Regions from separate parts of the Streptomyces sp. NPDC006309 genome, predicted to be linked through region 3. Evidence: riboswitches for the same ligand, from Rfam matches in the RefSeq annotation. Region 3 holds a riboswitch; each other region holds the start of a gene.

Region 1 (5,544 bases), on a different contig from region 3:
AACATCTCGGCGATATCGGGCAGGGTGAGCCAGGCGGGGACGAGAGCTTCGATCTTTGCGTCAATCTCGGTCACAGGACAAGCCTGCCATCCCCCACTGACAGTCGGAAGCCAGGTGGGTCCACCTGGGACGATGTGCCGGGGCCGGCCGGCCGCCGCCGACGTGCCCCGAAGGGCGCGGCCGGCTAGTCGGTGCCGGCGTCCTTCAGGGGGCGGCTCGGGTCGGCCAGTGCCCGGACGTCCATGCGCCGGCCCGCCTCGATCAGCCGTCGTCCCTGCGCCAGGTCCCGGGGGCGGCCGACCGCCAGCAGGGCCACCAGCCGGTCCTCGCGCAGCCAGCACACCGTCCAGGCCGGTCCCGCCGGGTCGCCGCGCCAGACCAGGCGGTCGGCGGCGGCGTGGTGGCCGGCGTGCTGCACGAACCGGCCGAACTGCTCGGACCAGAAGTACGGCACCGGGTCGTAGGTCTGCGGGGTGTCGCCGAGGTGGTCGGCGGCGAGGATGTTCGCGGCGACCGTGCGCGGGCCCTGGAGGGCGTTGTCCCAGTGGTGGACGAGCAGCCGTTCGCCGTAGCGGGCCGACGGGAACGAGGCGCAGTCGCCGACGGCGTACACATCCGGCAGGGAGGTGCGCAGGCGGGCGTCGGCGATGATCTCGCCGTGCGCGCCCAGCTCGATGCCGGAGCCGGCCAGCCAGGCGGTGGCGGGGCGGGCGCCGATGCCGACGACGACGGCGCCGGCGGGCAGCCGTGTGCCGTCGGCGAGCAGCACCGCGCCGGGCTCGACGCGCTCCACGCGCGCGTGCGTGCGCAGTTCCACGCCGGCGTCGGCGTACCAGGCGGCCATGGGGGCGGCGACCTCGGCGGGCAGGGCGCCGGCGAGCGGCCGGTCCGCGGCCTCGACGACGGTCACCCCGCAGCCCGCCTCGCGGGCGGCGGTGGCGAACTCGGCGCCGATCCAGCCGGCGCCGACGACCACGACGTCGTGCTGCCGGGCGAGGACGGGCCGCAGCCGTTCGGCGTCGTCCAGGGTGCGCAGCAGGTGTACGCCGGGCAGGTCCTCGGTGCCGGGCAGGGTGACCGGTTCGGCGCCGGTGGCGAGGACCAGGACGTCGTAGGGCACCGGGCCGGTCCCGGTGTCCAGTTCGTGGTCGGCGGGGCGCAGGCCGCGCACCTCGCAGCCGAGGCGCAGCTCGACGCCGAGGGCCTCGAAGTCCACGTCGAAGGCGGATCCCTCGGCCTTGCCGAGCAGGACGGCCTTCGACAGCGGCGGCCGGTCGTAGGGCTGGTGGGCCTCGGCCCCGATGACGGTCACCGTCCCCCGGAAGCCCTGTTCCCGCAGGGCGACCGCGGTCTGGACCCCGGCCATGCCCGCGCCGACGACGACCACGCGGGGTCCTTGCGACGTGCCCTCTTGCGCTGTCTGCTCGCTCACCCGATCACCTTAGTCAGGTGACGTTCCGTCAGTCAGGGGGCGTGCTCGGTGACCTGTTCCACAACGCTGGTGCCGGAGCCCGGCCGGGACTCCCACTCCCAGGCCTCCTCCAGCCGCAGCCGCCCGTCGGGCAGTTCCACGACCGTGGACACGCAGTGCCCGGAGGCGGTCGTCCCGTCGGTCCTCAGCTGCACGTAGCGGAAGTCCAGCCGGTCGCCCTCGCGGGTGCCGACCAGGTGGCCCCGTACGACGTCGCCGCCCGCGTACCCGGCCCAGATCGCGCCGTCGTCCTCGTGGTAGGCGAACCGGGTGCGGGTGCCCACCTGACCTGGGGCCTGGTCCGCCACGGGGGCGAAATGCAGTCCGTCGAGCGAGCGGGACATGGCGGAGGACTCCCTTACGCGTGGTGAGCGGGGCGGGCTAGGGTGGCCACCGTACAAGCACTCGCGGGAGCCCGGACGCACCGGGCTGAGAGGGAGGCTGGCGGCCTCCGACCGTACGAACCTGATCCGGGTCATGCCGGCGAAGGGAGGGGCTGGACGCCCATGTCGTCACGTACGTCCGACGTCCTCGTCATCGGGGGCGGGATCATCGGCCTGGTCACGGCCTGGCGGGCCGCGCAACGCGGTCTGGCCACGGCCGTGGTGGACCCCGAGCCGGGTGGCGGGGCCGCCCGGGTCGCGGCCGGGATGCTGGCCGCGGTCACCGAACTGCACTACGGCGAGGAGACGCTGCTCGCCCTCAACCTGGAGTCGGCCCGCCGCTACCCCGAGTTCGTGGCCGAGCTGTCCGAGCTGACCGGCCACGACCCCGGTTACCGCCGCTGCGGCACCCTCGCCGTCGCGCTCAACGCCGACGACCGCGCGCACCTGCGGGACCTGCACTCCTTGCAGCAGCGATCGGGGCTCGCCTCCGAGTGGCTGTCCGGGCGGGAGTGCCGCCGCCTGGAGCCGATGCTGGCGCCCGGGGTGCGCGGCGGCCTGCGGGTCGACGGCGACCACCAGGTCGACCCGCGGCGGCTGTCGGCGGCCCTGATGGCGGCGTGCGAGCGGGCCGGCGTGGTGTTCCACCGCGCGTGGACCGAGCGGCTGGACGTCGCGGGGGGCCGGGCCACCGGGGTCACCACGGCCGACGGGACCGGGCTGAGCGCAGGTCAGGTGGTGCTCGCGGCCGGGAGCCTGAGCGGGCGGCTCGCGGGCCTGCCGGAGGAGCTGCGTCCCCCGGTCCGGCCGGTCAAGGGGCAGGTGCTGCGGCTGACCGTGCCGCGCCGGTTCGCGCCGTTCCTGAGCCGTACGGTGCGGGCGGTGGTCCGCGGCAGCCAGGTCTACCTGGTGCCCCGGGAGAACGGCGAGCTGGTCGTCGGCGCCACCAGCGAGGAGCAGGGCTGGGACACGACGGTCACGGCCGGCGGCGTGTACGAGCTGCTGCGCGACGCCCACGAGCTGGTGCCCGGCATCACCGAGCTGCCGCTCACCGAGACCCGGGCCGGGCTGCGGCCCGCCTCCCCCGACAACGCGCCGCTGCTCGGCCCGTCCGGCCTGGACGGGCTGCTGCTGGCCACCGGGCACCACCGCAACGGGGTGCTGCTCACGCCGGTCACCGGGGACGTGCTGGCGCACACCCTGGTCACCGGGACCCTTCCTCCGGAGGCACGTCCGTTCACCCCGCGGCGGTTCGGCGCCGCACCCGTGGAACAGCTGGAGCAGCCCGCATGAACGTTTCCGTCACCATCTCCGTCAACGGCGAACCCCGCCGCATCGTCGCGGGCACCGCGCTGGACGCCCTGGTGGGGTCCCTCACCGCGGCGCCGCGCGGGGTGGCCGCCGCCGTCAACGAGACCGTCGTCCCGCGCGCACGGTGGGCGGCGACCGCCCTCGCCGAGGGCGACCGCGTCGAGGTCCTCACCGCCGTGCAGGGAGGCTGAGTCATGGCCGACGATCCCCTGGTCCTCGGTGGGCTGACCCTCTCCTCCCGGCTGATCATGGGCACGGGAGGGGCGCCCAGTCTGGACGTGCTGGAGCGCTCGCTCATCGCCTCCGGCACGGAGCTGACCACGGTCGCGATGCGCCGGGTGGACCTCGGCGTGCACGGCTCGGTGCTGTCCGTGCTGGAGCGGCTCGGCATCCGGGTGCTGCCGAACACGGCGGGCTGTTTCACCGCCGGCGAGGCCGTGCTGACCGCCCGGCTGGCCCGGGAGGCGCTGGGCACGGACCTGATCAAGCTGGAGGTCATCGCCGACGAGCGGACGCTGCTGCCGGACCCGGTGGAGACGCTGGACGCCGCGGAGACGCTGGTCGACGAGGGGTTCACGGTGCTGCCGTACACCAACGACGACCCCGTCCTCGCGCGGAAGCTGGAGGACGCCGGCTGTGCGGCGGTGATGCCGCTGGGCTCGCCGATCGGGTCCGGTCTCGGTATCCGCAACCCGCACAACTTCCAGCTGATCGTGGAGCACGCGCGCGTGCCGGTGATCCTGGACGCGGGGGCCGGTACGGCGTCCGACGCGGCCCTCGCGATGGAGCTGGGCTGTGCCGGGGTGATGCTGGCGTCCGCGGTGACGCGGGCGCAGGAGCCGGAGCTGATGGCCGCGGCCATGAGGCACGCCGTGGAGGCGGGGCGGCTGGCCCGGCGGGCCGGGCGGATCCCGCGGCGCCACTTCGCGCAGGCCTCCTCCCCGGCCGCGGGCCTCGCCCGCCTGGACCCGGAACGGCCCGCCTTCTAGGCGCGCCCTCCAGGCCCTTGCGCACGGAGCGGGGGCCGGCTCCGGCCGGCCCTCGCCTCCCGCCGGGCTCCGCGTCCGTGACGGTCACAGCTCTGCTGCATTCCGCCGCCTGGGGCACCGTGGCCGGCGGTGGTGTCGGTGGGTCCTCGTAGACTCCCCTGCGTGGATACGACCCTTCAGGACCCCCTCGTCGGTCAGCTGCTCGACGGCCGCTACCGCGTCGACGCGCGGGTCGCGGCCGGCGGTATGGCCACGGTCTACCGGGCCCTGGACACCCGCCTGGACCGCGTCCTCGCGCTGAAGGTGATGCACCCGGCGCTCGCGGCCGACGGGTCCTTCGTCGAGCGGTTCATCCGGGAGGCGAAGTCCGTCGCCCGGCTCGACCACCCCAACGTGGTGCAGGTCTTCGACCAGGGCACCGACGGGTCGTACGTGTACCTGGCGATGGAGTACGTCGCCGGGTGCACCCTGCGGGACGTGCTGCGCGAGCGGGGCGCCGTGCAGCCGCGGGCCGCCCTGGACGTCCTGGAGCCGGTGCTGGCCGCGCTGGGCGCCGCCCACCGGGCCGGGTTCGTGCACCGGGACATGAAGCCGGAGAACGTGCTCATAGGGGACGACGGCCGGGTCAAGGTGGCCGACTTCGGGCTGGTGCGCTCCGTGGACACGGTGACCAGCACGACGGGCGCCGTCCTCGGGACCGTCTCCTATCTCGCCCCCGAGCAGATCGAGCAGGGCACCGCGGACCCGCGCGTCGACGTGTACGCGTGCGGTGTGGTCCTGTACGAGATGCTGACCGGCGGCAAGCCGCACGCCGGTGAATCCCCGGCCCAGGTGCTCTACCGGCACATCCACGAGGACGTACCGCCGCCCTCGGCGCTCGTGCCCGGGCTGCCGTACCAGCTGGACGAGCTGGTGGCGTCGGCCACCGCGCGCACCCCGGACCTCCGGCCGCACGACGCCGTGGCGCTGCTCCTCCAGGTGCGCGGGGCCCGCGAGGGGCTGACCGACGAGCAGCTGGACGCGCTGCCGCCGCAGGCGCTGACCGCGGAGCACGACAACGCCGGTGACCGCACGAGCGTGATCCCGCGCTCGCTGACCGTGCCCCGGCCGCGGCCCGTCGACGGCGACGCCCCCGCGGACGTCACCGACCGCACCGCCCGCTTCGCGAGCCCGCCGCCGCCTCCTGAGCGGCGGCGCCCGGCGCGGCCCAGGCGCACGGTGCTGGCGGTCGTCGCGGCGGTACTGGTGGTGTTCGGCGTGGGCGCCGGGGTCTGGTACATCAACTCCGGCCAGTTCACCGAGGTCCCGCCGCTGCTGGCGAAGACGGAGGCGCAGGCGAGGGCGCGGCTGAAGGAGGCCGGGCTCGACGTCGGGCAGGTCAAACACGCCT
Region 2 (5,544 bases), on a different contig from region 3:
CGCCATCGCCATGGACGGCGGAGTGACCATGGCCGGAAAGCTACTCGTCCAGCAACTTCCCCTGGGCGGCTGACCGTTCTCCGTGCACGAGTCACCCGGCCGTGAAAGCGCAGGCCGGAACGCAATTTCCGGCAACCCCTGTCACCGCGCGCCGTGCCGGCTCTACCATCGGCTTATCCGTAGCAGGCTCCCCTCCGTTTCTGCCCGACGGCTCGCCGGCGTGCGAGCCCCAGCCCTACGGAGCACCGGGGGATGCACATGAACAGCGTTCCGCAGCACCTTCAGAGCGAGGACCGCCAGGATTTCGAGCGGCTCCTCGATGAGGCGCTGCGCTCCGCACCCGACCGGCCGGAACTGGCCGCTGTGGGTCAGCGGCTCAATCCCGAACAACTGCGCACCATGGCACGAAGCGCCAGCGCCGTGATCACGGCAGCCGCGGCGGCCGAGTACCAGCACTACGTCAAGGTCCGCGACGAACTGCGTCACCCGGCCTTGTCCGTCCAGCCCGCCGCCGGCGGCCCCGGCGCGGCGGAACCGGATCCGGACGCCACGAACCTCGCCACCGCCCTCGGGGAGGCCGCCGAGAGCACCGGCGCGGGCGCCGTCGCCGTCATCGCCGTCCTAGCTCCCCTCCTCTCCGGGAGCGCGGCCGTCCTCTTCCTCCTCGTCGGCTACCTCCTGAAGGTGCTGGATCCCGGGCAGACCTTCGCCCGGACCATGCTCACCACCGGCTGGGTGTTCGGCGCTCTCACGGCGGCCGGGATCCTCGTCGCCGCCGTCGGGCTGCTGCTCACCGCCCTGCGCAACAGCACCTCGGCGGAGGCCCGCGCCCAGGAGGCGGCGCACGAGGAGCTGGCCGGGGCCAGAGAGGCGTGGCGGGAGGCGCTGCTGGAGCGCGGCATCCTGCCGTTCCTGCGGGAGGCGCTCACCGAACCGGGTCCGCCCGCCGTGCGCCGTACGGCCCCGCCCGCCCCGACGACCGGCCGCATCCCGCGTCTGGGCTACGACCGTCCCGGCTTCAGCAGCCCCGGGGACGACGGCACCCCGAGCGGCCGCCCCAGTTTCACCAGCCCCGACTACACGAGCCCGGACTACGGCGGCCCGGAGCACCAGCCCGACTGACCGCACCCGCGGCAGTCCGGCCCCGCGCGCCGGACGACTCCGGCCCACCGCGCCGGCCGTCCCCTCAAGGGCCCGGCCGGCGCGGCACGTTCACCGCGCCTCTCAGTCGGCGACCGGCAGGTAGACCCGGTTGCCCGCCGCCGCGAACTCCTGCGACTTCTGGGCCATGCCCTGCTCGATCTCGGCCCGGTCGCCGCCGTGCTCGCGCCGGATGTCCTGCGAGATCTTCATGCTGCAGAACTTCGGCCCGCACATGGAGCAGAAGTGGGCCGTCTTGGCGGGTTCCGCGGGCAGGGTCTCGTCGTGGAACTCCCGTGCCGTGTCCGGGTCCAGGGCGAGGTTGAACTGGTCCTCCCACCGGAACTCGAAACGGGCGTCCGACAGCGCGTCGTCCCACTCCTGAGCGCCCGGGTGCCCCTTGGCCAGGTCTGCCGCGTGCGCGGCGATCTTGTAGGTGATGACACCGGTCTTGACGTCGTCCCGGTTGGGCAGGCCCAGGTGCTCCTTGGGCGTGACGTAGCAGAGCATCGCCGTGCCCCACCAAGCGATCATCGCGGCACCGATGCCGGAGGTGATGTGGTCGTACGCCGGCGCGACGTCCGTGGTGAGCGGGCCGAGCGTATAGAACGGAGCTTCATCACAGATCTCCTGCTGAAGGTCGATGTTCTCCTTGATCTTGTGCATCGGGACATGCCCGGGGCCCTCGATCATCGTCTGTACCTGAAAGCGCCTGGCGACGCGGTTGAGTTCCCCGAGCGTCCTCAGTTCCGCGAACTGCGCCTCGTCGTTGGCGTCCGCGATCGAACCGGGCCTGAGCCCGTCGCCCAGCGAGTACGTGACGTCGTAGGCGGCGAGAATCTCGCACAACTCTTCGAAGTTCTCGTACAGGAACGACTCCTTGTGGTGCGCCAGGCACCACGCGGCCATGATGGAACCTCCGCGCGACACGATGCCCGTCTTGCGGTTGGCGGTGAGCGGGACGTACGGCAGCCGGACGCCCGCGTGGACGGTCATGTAGTCCACGCCCTGCTCGGCCTGCTCGATGACGGTGTCCTTGTAGATCTCCCAGGTCAGTTCCTCGGCCCGGCCGTCGACCTTTTCCAGGGCCTGGTACAGCGGCACCGTGCCGATGGGGACGGGGGAGTTGCGCAGCACCCACTCACGGGTGGTGTGGATGTTGCGGCCGGTCGAGAGGTCCATGACCGTGTCGGCGCCCCAGCGGGTCGCCCAGGTCATCTTCTCGACCTCCTCCTCGATGGAGGACGTCACCGCGGAGTTGCCGATGTTGGCGTTCACCTTCACCAGGAACCGCTTGCCGATGATCATCGGCTCGATCTCCGGGTGGTTGACGTTGGCCGGCAGCACGGCCCGGCCTGCCGCGATCTCCTCGCGGACCACCTCGGGAGAGACGTTCTCCCGGATGGCCACGAACTCCATCTCCGGCGTGATCTCGCCTCGTCGGGCATAGGCGAGCTGCGTCACCGGCCGGTCGCTCCGGCCGCGCCGCGGCTGGCGCGGGCGCCCGGGGAAGACCGCGTCCAGGTTGCGCAGCCCGCCGCGCGGCGAGGTGTGCCGGAGCCCGTCGTCCTCGGGACGGACAGGACGGCCCGCGTACTCCTCGGTGTCACCGCGGGCGATGATCCAGTTCTCCCGCAGCGGTGACAGGCCCCTGCGGACGTCCGTATCGGCGAGCGGATCGGTGTACGGCCCCGACGTGTCGTACAGCGTGACCGACTCCCCGTTGGTGAGGTGCACCTGACGGACCGGCACGCGCAGGTCGGGGCGCGAGCCCTCGACGTACGCCTTGTGCCAGCCGATGGACTTCCCGGCCTCGTCGGACTTCTCGTCCCGAACGGAGGCAGGCGTGCGTGCGTCCTTGTTGGTCATCGGACCTACTCCCTACGCCGGCATTACCCGGTAACAGGTTCGGCGGTCGACGCAGCGATTCCCGTGTGCCGATGTCCTGCGTGGGACCTGTTGGTTCCACGTGAAACATCGCGTCTACGGAGGTCAGCGCCCTCTCAGCCCGGTGCTCCGAGCTCCCGCGTGTGCAAAGGTGTCTCCACGCTAGCGGCATGGGGGGCGCGGTGAACAGTGGGCCCCCACCGTTCTTGCGATGATCGGGCGGTGACCAGGATGGAGCAGTACCCCCACCAGCCGCCCGATCCGCCCAGCCGAGACGGCCCGGGACAGGGCAACGCGCACGGCCACGGAACCGGTGCGGGCGGGCATCACGGTCCCGCGCACGACCACGGAGCCAGGGAAGGCGGCCACCACGGTCACGCGCACGGCCACGGCCCGGCCGCGCCGGTCTCCCAGCACTTGCGGAAGGTGATCGCGGCGATCCTGATCCCCTTCACCGTGGCGGTCGTCGTCGGCCTCGCGGTGCTCTGGCCCGGCGGAGCCCCGCCCCACTCGCGCACCGGCGTCGGTTTCGACCGGCAGACCCAGCAGGCCACGGTCATCCGGGTCACCGAGGTCAGCTGCGCGTCGGTGAACGCGTCGGGCGGCGCCCCGGCCGGCGCCCCCTCCGCCACCGGCGGCGCCCCCGCGAAGCAGGCGGGCGGCAAAACCTGCAAGAAGGCGACCGTCCGCGTCGACACCGGCGAGGACACAGGCCGTACGTTCACCGAGATCGTGCAGCCGGACCAGACTCGGCAGTTGCACCGGGACGAGAAGGTCGTCGTCGCCTACGAGCCTTCGGCACCGAAGAACCTCCAGTACTCGGTGACCGATGTGAACCGGACGTTCCCCATGGCGTTGCTCGCGGGGATCTTCGCCGTGGCCGTCGTCGTGGTCGGCCGGCTGCGCGGTCTCATGGCTCTGGTCGCCCTGGCGGTGAGCTTCCTCGTGCTGACCCTGTTCATCCTGCCCGCCATCCTCCAGGGCTCCGATCCGCTGGTCGTGGCCGTGGTGGGAGCGAGCGCCATCATGCTGATCGCGCTGTACATGTGCCATGGCCTGTCCGCCCGCACGTCGGTGGCGGTGCTCGGCACGCTGATCTCCCTGTCGCTGATCGGCCTGCTCGGCTCGCTGTTCATCGGCTGGTCCGCGCTGACCGGCAACACGGACGACAACACCGGTCTGATCCACGGCCTGTATCCGTCGATCGACATGAGCGGTCTGCTGCTGGCCGGCGTCATCATCGGCTCGCTCGGCGTCCTGGACGACGTGACGGTGACGCAGACGTCGGCGGTCTGGGAACTGCACGAGGCGAACCCGGCGATGGGCTGGCGGGGGCTGTACCGGGCGGCCATCCGGATCGGCCGAGATCACATCGCCTCCGTGGTCAACACGCTGGTGCTCGCCTACGCCGGCGCCGCGCTGCCGCTGCTGCTGCTGTTCTCGATCGCGCAGAGCAGCGTGGGGACCGTGGCGGACAGCGAACTGGTGGCCGAGGAGATCGTGCGCACGCTGGTGGGCTCGATCGGCCTGGTCGCCTCGGTGCCGGTCACCACCGCGCTGGCCGCGCTGGTGGTCTCGGCCGACCGGTCGGGAGCGGCTGACCCGGTGCCTGCCGGGGGGCGTCCCGCACCGGCGCGCGGCGGCCGGGGCCGGCGCCGGAAGCGGTGAACGCGACGTGGGGTGGGGCGGTGGTGCCGTCCACCGGGTGCAGAAGCGTTCCTGCACGGAGGCGGACGAGATGACGGTGCGTCGGTGCCTCGTATCGTGACGCTTCAGCCGGCGCTCTGTTCCTCGGCCAGGATGCGGTCCAGCGCCTCGTCGAGATGAGCGTCGAAGTCCGCCAGCGCACCCTCCTGACCGAGCGGCACGAGCTTGTCCGTCCGGTCGAGGAAGGCCACCAGCGGCGGCGCCGACGAACGGAACAGCGCCTGGTCCCCGCCCACCTGAAGCCGGATCAGCACTTCGCCCAGCACCTCGGAATCGGCTGGAGCGATGCGCACATCACCCTCCCCGCAGGGCCGCCCGACCCCGTCGATCAACAGCTCGCGCCCGAAGGCCCAGGTCACCGGGGCGTCACCGGGCAGGTGAAAGGTGAGCCGCACCGCGTACGGATCACAGGTCTCGTAGCGCAGCTCCACCGGGATGCGGAAGGAGAGCTCCTCCGACACGAGAAAGCTCATCATGACTTCTGCCTGTACGGACTCGCGCATCGCCTACCCCGTCATATGACATCGACTGGCCGGGATTGATCCCTCTAGCCATGGTCAAATCTTGCTGAAAGTACGCAATAGATCACAAGGAGTAAGTTTTCACATGCTGATAGAGAGCGTGAGCGAGCCGACGTGCCGCCCGATCTCCGCCTGGAGCCGGCGGGCGGCGGGCAGCAGCCGGTCGGCCCGCTGGACGGGCAGGGAGATGGCCATGGTGGCCGCGGTCGTGCCGACCGTGATGGGGACCGCCGCGCAGACCGTCCCGAGCGCGTACTCCTGACGCTCCACCGTCAGTTCCATGCGCCGG
Region 3 (5,544 bases):
GTGGGCCAGCAGGATCGCCCACACGGTGGTGTCGAGCCGTACGCCCCACAACTGGTCGAGCAGCCCGTTGTGCCCGAGCAGGGCCAGGAAGGCGCTGCCGGCGACGACGGTCGGGAGCACGAACGGGACGGTGACCACGGCCCGCAGCAGTTGCTTGCCCGGGAAGCGCAGGCGGGCGAAGACGTAGGCGGCGGGCAGCGCGAGCAGCAGGGTGAGCGCGGTGGAGGCCAGCGCCTGCCAGGTGGTGAACCACAGCACGTGCCGGATGTCGGGCTGCGTGACGACGTCCGCGATCCGTCCGAGCCGCCAGCCGCCGTCCGCCTTCAGGCCGCGCGCGACGATCGCGGCCACGGGCCAGGCGAAGAACAGCGCGAAGAACGCGACGGGCAGGGCCATCAGCCCGAACCGCGCCGCGCTCCCCCGCCGGGTCCGGGCTACCTCAGTACGAGTGACGTCCACGTCTTGACCCACTGGTCGCGGTTGGCGGCGATCCGGTCCGGGGCCATGGTCTGCGGGTCCTTGGCCTGGGGGCCGTACTTCAGGAAGTCCGGCGGCACCTGGGCGGCCTCGCGCACGGGGTAGACGAACATGTTCAGCGGCATGTCCTCCTGGAACTCCTTGCTGAGCAGGAAGTCGAGGAACGCCTTGCCGCCCTTGGGGTTGCGGGCGTTGCTCAGGAGCCCCGCGTACTCGGTCTGCCGGAAGCAGGTGCCGCTCGCCACACCGGTCGGGGCGGTGGCGGGCCGCTTCTTGGCGTAGATCACCTCGGCGGGCGGGGAGGAGGCGTACGACACCACGAGCGGGCGGTCGCCGCCGGCCTTGCGGCCCTGGGTGGAGCCGGAGAACTCCTGGTCGTAGGCCTGCTCCCAGCCGTCGACGACCTTGACGCCGTTGGCCTTGAGCTTCTTCCAGTAGTCCTGCCAGCCCGCGTCGCCGAACTGTGCGGCGCTGCCGAGGAGGAAGCCGAGGCCCGGTGAGGAGGTGGCCGCGTTCTCGGTGACGAGCAGGTTCTTGTAGCGAGGATCGGCGAGGTCGGCGAAGGACCGCGGCGGGGTCAGCCGGTGCGCGCTGAAGTAGGCCTTGTCGTAGTTGACGCAGATGTCGCCGGTGTCGACGGGCGTGACGCGGTGCCTCGTCCGGTCGACCTGGTACTGCGGCAGGACCGTGCCGGATCCCTTGGCCTGATACGGCTGGAACAGCCCGTTGTCCAGGGCGCGGGACAGCAGGGTGTTGTCGACGCCGAAGAGGACGTCGCCCTGCGGGTTGTCCTTGGTGAGGATCGCCTTGTTGACGGCCTGGCCGGCGTCGCCGTCCTTGAGGACCTTGACCTGGTACCCGGACCGCTTCTCGAAGTCCTTCAGGACGTTCTTCGAGACGCTCCACGAGTCGTGGCTGACGAGGGTGACGGTCCTGGAGTCCGTGGGCTTCCCGGTGTCCGACGACCCGCACCCGGTCAGCGCGGGCAGGGCGAGGAGACCTAGCCCCGCCGCCACGGCCACGAGGGTCTTGTTGTGCACTGGATGTCCTCCTGGGGTGGGCCAGGAAGAGACGCGGCCCTGCCCGGGCCTCCGCGAGGGAGGCCGGGCAGGGCGCAACAGCTTGAGTGGTGACCGAACTTCCTACCCAGAATGACCTGGGCGAGGTTCAGAGGGTCTGCGGCCCGGTTGCCGCACTCTCAGCGCTGTGGCGCTCCCCTGTCGGAATATGAAGATATGTGGACGTGGTCAGATTACCGCTCGGTGGCCGCGAGCTGACCGCAGGCCCCGTCGATCTCCTGTCCACGGGTGTCCCGGACGGTCACCGGCACGCCGTGCGCGGCGATGGCCTCCACGAACGCCTTCTCGTCCTCCGGCCGGGAGGCCGTCCACTTCGAACCCGGGGTCGGGTTGAGCGGGATGAGGTTGACGTGCACGGGCTTGCCCCGGAGCAGCCGGCCGAGCCGGTCACCGCGCCAGGCCTGGTCGTTGATGTCCCGGATCAGCGCGTACTCGATCGACAGCCGGCGGCCCGACCTCTCGGTGTACTCGAAACCGGCGTCCAGCACCTCGCGCACCTTCCACCGCGTGTTCACGGGGACGAGGGTGTCGCGCAGTTCGTCATCGGGGGCGTGCAGGGAGATCGCGAGCCGGCACTTGAAGCCCTCGTCGGAGAACCGGTGGATGGCCGGCACCAGTCCGACGGTCGAGACGGTGATCCCGCGCTGGGACAGTCCCAGCCCGTCCGGGGCCGGGTCGGTGAGCGCCCGGATGGCGCCGACGACCCGCTTGTAGTTGGCGAGGGGCTCGCCCATGCCCATGAAGACGATGTTGGACAGCCGCGCCGGTCCGCCCGGCACCTCCCCGTCCCGCAGCGCCCGCATCCCGTCCACGATCTGGTGCACGATCTCGGCGGTGGACAGGTTCCGGTCCAGACCGGCCTGCCCGGTGGCGCAGAACGGGCAGTTCATCCCGCATCCGGCCTGGGAGCTGATGCACATGGTGACCCGGTCCGGGTACCGCATCAGCACGGACTCGACCAGCGTGCCGTCGAACAGCCGCCACAGCGTCTTGCGCGTGGTCCCCTGGTCGGTCGACAGATGCCGGACGACCGTCATCAGCTCCGGCAGCAGCGCTTCTTGCAGCTTCCCGCGCGACCCGGCGGGGATGTCGGTCCACTGCGCGGGGTCGTGCGCGTACCGCGCGAAGTAGTGCTGCGCGAGCTGCTTGGCACGGAACGGCTTCTCACCGATCTCGGCCACCGCGTCCTTGCGCTCGGCGGGCGTGAGGTCGGCGAGATGCCGCGGCGGCTTCTTGGCTCCGCGCGGCGCGACAAAGGTGAGTTCTCCGGGCTTAGGCATGGCTCTACCAGTGTCGCAGATCCAATCGGGTGACCTGGGGCCGTCGCCCGCTACGAGTGCCCTTCGTGCTGTTCGCCGGTCGTCGCTCAGCGGCCGGACGGCCGGCGGGCGGTACGGACAACGCGGGCGGCCGTCCGGCGCGGGCGGCGCAGCCGGGGGTCCGTGCACCTGTCGGTGGGGCAAGTGGGCATTGCCCACTTGCCCCACCTCGGTTAGGCTGGGGATACCGCGATCCCGCCTGGACTCGGCGCCCTCCCGCGGTGTTGACCGACCAACGCCGAGACGTCGGACCACCAAGGAGTGCAGCCATGAGGACCAATGCGCGCGAGGAGTTCGAAGCCATAGCAGAGACCGAAGTCGACGCCCGAGGACGCGTCTCCCTCGGACGCGCCGGAGCCAAGCCGGGCCGGCGCTACCGGGTGGAGGCCGACCCCGACGGTGTGCTCTTGCTGACCCCTGTCGTCTCCATCCCCGAGCGCGAACTACTGGTCTGGACAGACCACGAGGTAGCCGATCGCGTTCGCCGCGGAGTGCAGCAGGCCAAGGAAGGGAAGACCAAGGACCTCGGCGACTTCAGCCAGTACCTCGCGGAGGACGAAACCGAGGACTGACCTTTGTTCACCCTTCGCTTTTCCGACGACGCTGAAGCCACGCTCGACCGGTTGACGGCGGGCGGCAACGCCACCGCCTCGAAGCTGAAGAAGGTTCATCGCACCCTCGGACGCCTCCAGATCGACCCGAGATATCCGGGCTTGCGTTCCCACCAGTACGAGCACTTCCCGAATCTGCCGAGCGAGAAGGTCTGGGACTCCTACGTGGAGAACCAGACGGCGTCAGCCTGGCGCGTCTACTGGATGTACGGCCCGAACGAGAAGGACGAGCAGGGCAACGAGGTGTCCGTGATCACCGTGCTGCTGATCGGTCCGCACCTCTAGCAGTGACGCCCACGCCCGGGTCCCGGCACAGAGGGGGATCTCGCCTCTCACCAGGTCACGGGCAGGGTCCTCGGGCCGCGGATCAGGCCCTGGCGCTGGAACTCGACCTCCTGTGGGGGCACCGCCAGCCGGATGCCGGGGAAGCGGGTGAGAACGGCGCCGATCACCACCTCGGCCTCCATGCGGGCCATGACGGCGGCCAGGCAGTGGTGCGGGCCGTGGCCGAACGCCAGGTGGGCCCGGTTCTCGCGGTCGAAGTCCAGGGCGTCGGGGTCGGGGAACACCTCGGGGTCGCGGTTGGCGGCGACGTACGCGTTGTAGACGACCTCACCGGCCCGGATCAACTGGCCGCCGACGGTGACGTCCTCCACGGCGATCCGGGGGATGCCGACGCCGTTGCGGTGCGGGACGTAGCGGAACAGCTCGTCCACGGCCCGGGGCAGCAGCTCGGGCTCGCGGCGCAGCCGGTTCAGGTGCCCGGGGTGGGTGAGCAGCGCGTACATCATCGAGCCGCTGTTGTTGCGGACGGCGTGGCCGCCGCTGACCTGGACGGCGGTGGCGAGGGAGATCGCCTCGTCGTCGGTGATCTCACCCGCCGTGACGGCCTGGGCCAGCACCCCGGCGAGGTCCTCGCGGGGCTCCGCACGGCGGTGCCGGAGCAGTTCGGCGATGCGGGCGCGGTTGGTCCGGGCCACCTGTGCGGCGCGCTCCTTGGACTCGGCGCCCGCGGACAGCAGTGCCTCGCCCGTCTCCGCCCAGCGGTGCCAGTCCTTCTCCTCCACGCCGAGGAAGTCGCGGATCACGGCGATCGGGAAGGGGCCGTGCAGGTGCTCCATCAGGTCGGCCGGTGCGCCGGCGCGTTCCATCCCGTCGAGCAGCTCGGCGGCCCGGCGCTCGGCCAGCGGGCGCAGCCGCTGCATGCTCCGGCCGGTGAACGCGCGGGCGACGACCCGGCGCAGCCGGTTGTGGCGGGGCGGGTCGATGTATTGCAGGCCCGCCGTCTGCGAGGCAACCGGCTCCGGGCGCATGCTGGTGACGTCGCGGCCGACGACCTGTTCCCGGGAGAAGCGCGGGTCGGAGGTGACGAAGCGGATGTCCTCGTACCGGGTGGCCAGCCAGGCGTGGCCCTCCCCGTACGGCAGCCTGATCCGGGTGACGGGCTCCTCGCGCAGCACCTCGTCCAGGAACGGGTCGGGGTCGAGTGCGGGCAGGTCGTCGACGGGCCAGAACCTCACCCGCGGCGGAGACGGGGCGGAGGGCGGTACGGCGGCTGGGTCGAGGGGCATCGGACACACTCCCTGCTGCGTGGCCGGGCGGCGGGGGAACGCCGTCCTCTGAAGGGAGTCTGCCGCGCCCGGAGCTCACCCGCCGAGTCGTGCTGCGGCATCCGGGTGCCGCCTTCCCCGGGACCGGCCGCCTCCGGAGCAGGGGTGGTTCCGGGACGCACGACGGCTTTCCAGCGGGGCTGATGCCGGGACACGGTCAGGTCCCAGGTCTGGATATGACGACGGGCCCCCGTCCTGTGTGCGGACGGGGGCCCGGAAGTCGTACGGTGCCCGGCTCGGCGCTCTCAGCCGCCGCCGACGAAGACCACCATCAGCAGCCACACCACCGGAGCCGTGGGCAGCAGGGAGTCCAGCCGGTCCATGATGCCGCCGTGACCGGGGAGCAGGGTGCCCATGTCCTTGATGCCCAGGTCCCGCTTGATCATCGACTCGCCCAGGTCGCCCAGCGTGGCGCTGGCCGCGACCGCGAGGCCCAGCAGCAGGCCCT

Evidence for each region. A riboswitch is a leader RNA that binds a small molecule or an ion and turns the genes downstream of it on or off. The one in region 3 is predicted to bind thiamine pyrophosphate.
Region 1: another riboswitch for thiamine pyrophosphate. It lies ahead of thiO (glycine oxidase ThiO); the one in region 3 lies ahead of ABZ117_RS19775 (thiamine ABC transporter substrate-binding protein).
Region 2: another riboswitch for thiamine pyrophosphate. It lies ahead of thiC (phosphomethylpyrimidine synthase ThiC); the one in region 3 lies ahead of ABZ117_RS19775 (thiamine ABC transporter substrate-binding protein).

What each region holds. Positions count from the first base shown of each region.
Region 1 is NZ_JBEXRO010000009.1:42,708-48,251, reverse strand. Features, by position in the region: gene ABZ117_RS14690 (Rv2175c family DNA-binding protein) at 1-74, opposite strand, end outside; gene ABZ117_RS14685 (FAD-dependent oxidoreductase) at 185-1,432, opposite strand; gene ABZ117_RS14680 (hypothetical protein) at 1,465-1,815, opposite strand; TPP riboswitch at 1,869-1,980, shown strand; gene thiO (glycine oxidase ThiO) at 1,978-3,147, shown strand; gene thiS (sulfur carrier protein ThiS) at 3,144-3,356, shown strand; gene ABZ117_RS14665 (thiazole synthase) at 3,360-4,154, shown strand; gene pknB (Stk1 family PASTA domain-containing Ser/Thr kinase) at 4,317-5,544, shown strand, end outside.
Region 2 is NZ_JBEXRO010000005.1:230,185-235,728, reverse strand. Features, by position in the region: gene ABZ117_RS10160 (metallophosphoesterase) at 1-73, shown strand, start outside; gene ABZ117_RS10155 (hypothetical protein) at 253-1,122, shown strand; gene thiC (phosphomethylpyrimidine synthase ThiC) at 1,225-3,009, opposite strand; TPP riboswitch at 3,002-3,178, opposite strand; gene ABZ117_RS10145 (YibE/F family protein) at 3,250-4,695, shown strand; gene ABZ117_RS10140 (SsgA family sporulation/cell division regulator) at 4,800-5,237, opposite strand; gene ABZ117_RS10135 (IclR family transcriptional regulator C-terminal domain-containing protein) at 5,337-5,544, opposite strand, start outside.
Region 3 is NZ_JBEXRO010000014.1:116,420-121,963, forward strand. Features, by position in the region: gene ABZ117_RS19770 (iron ABC transporter permease) at 1-396, opposite strand, end outside; gene ABZ117_RS19775 (thiamine ABC transporter substrate-binding protein) at 435-1,517, opposite strand; TPP riboswitch at 1,599-1,706, opposite strand; gene rlmN (23S rRNA (adenine(2503)-C(2))-methyltransferase RlmN) at 1,730-2,836, opposite strand; gene ABZ117_RS19785 (hypothetical protein) at 3,145-3,447, shown strand; gene ABZ117_RS19790 (hypothetical protein) at 3,451-3,771, shown strand; gene ABZ117_RS19795 (cytochrome P450) at 3,819-5,057, opposite strand; gene ABZ117_RS19800 (phosphatidate cytidylyltransferase) at 5,342-5,544, opposite strand, start outside.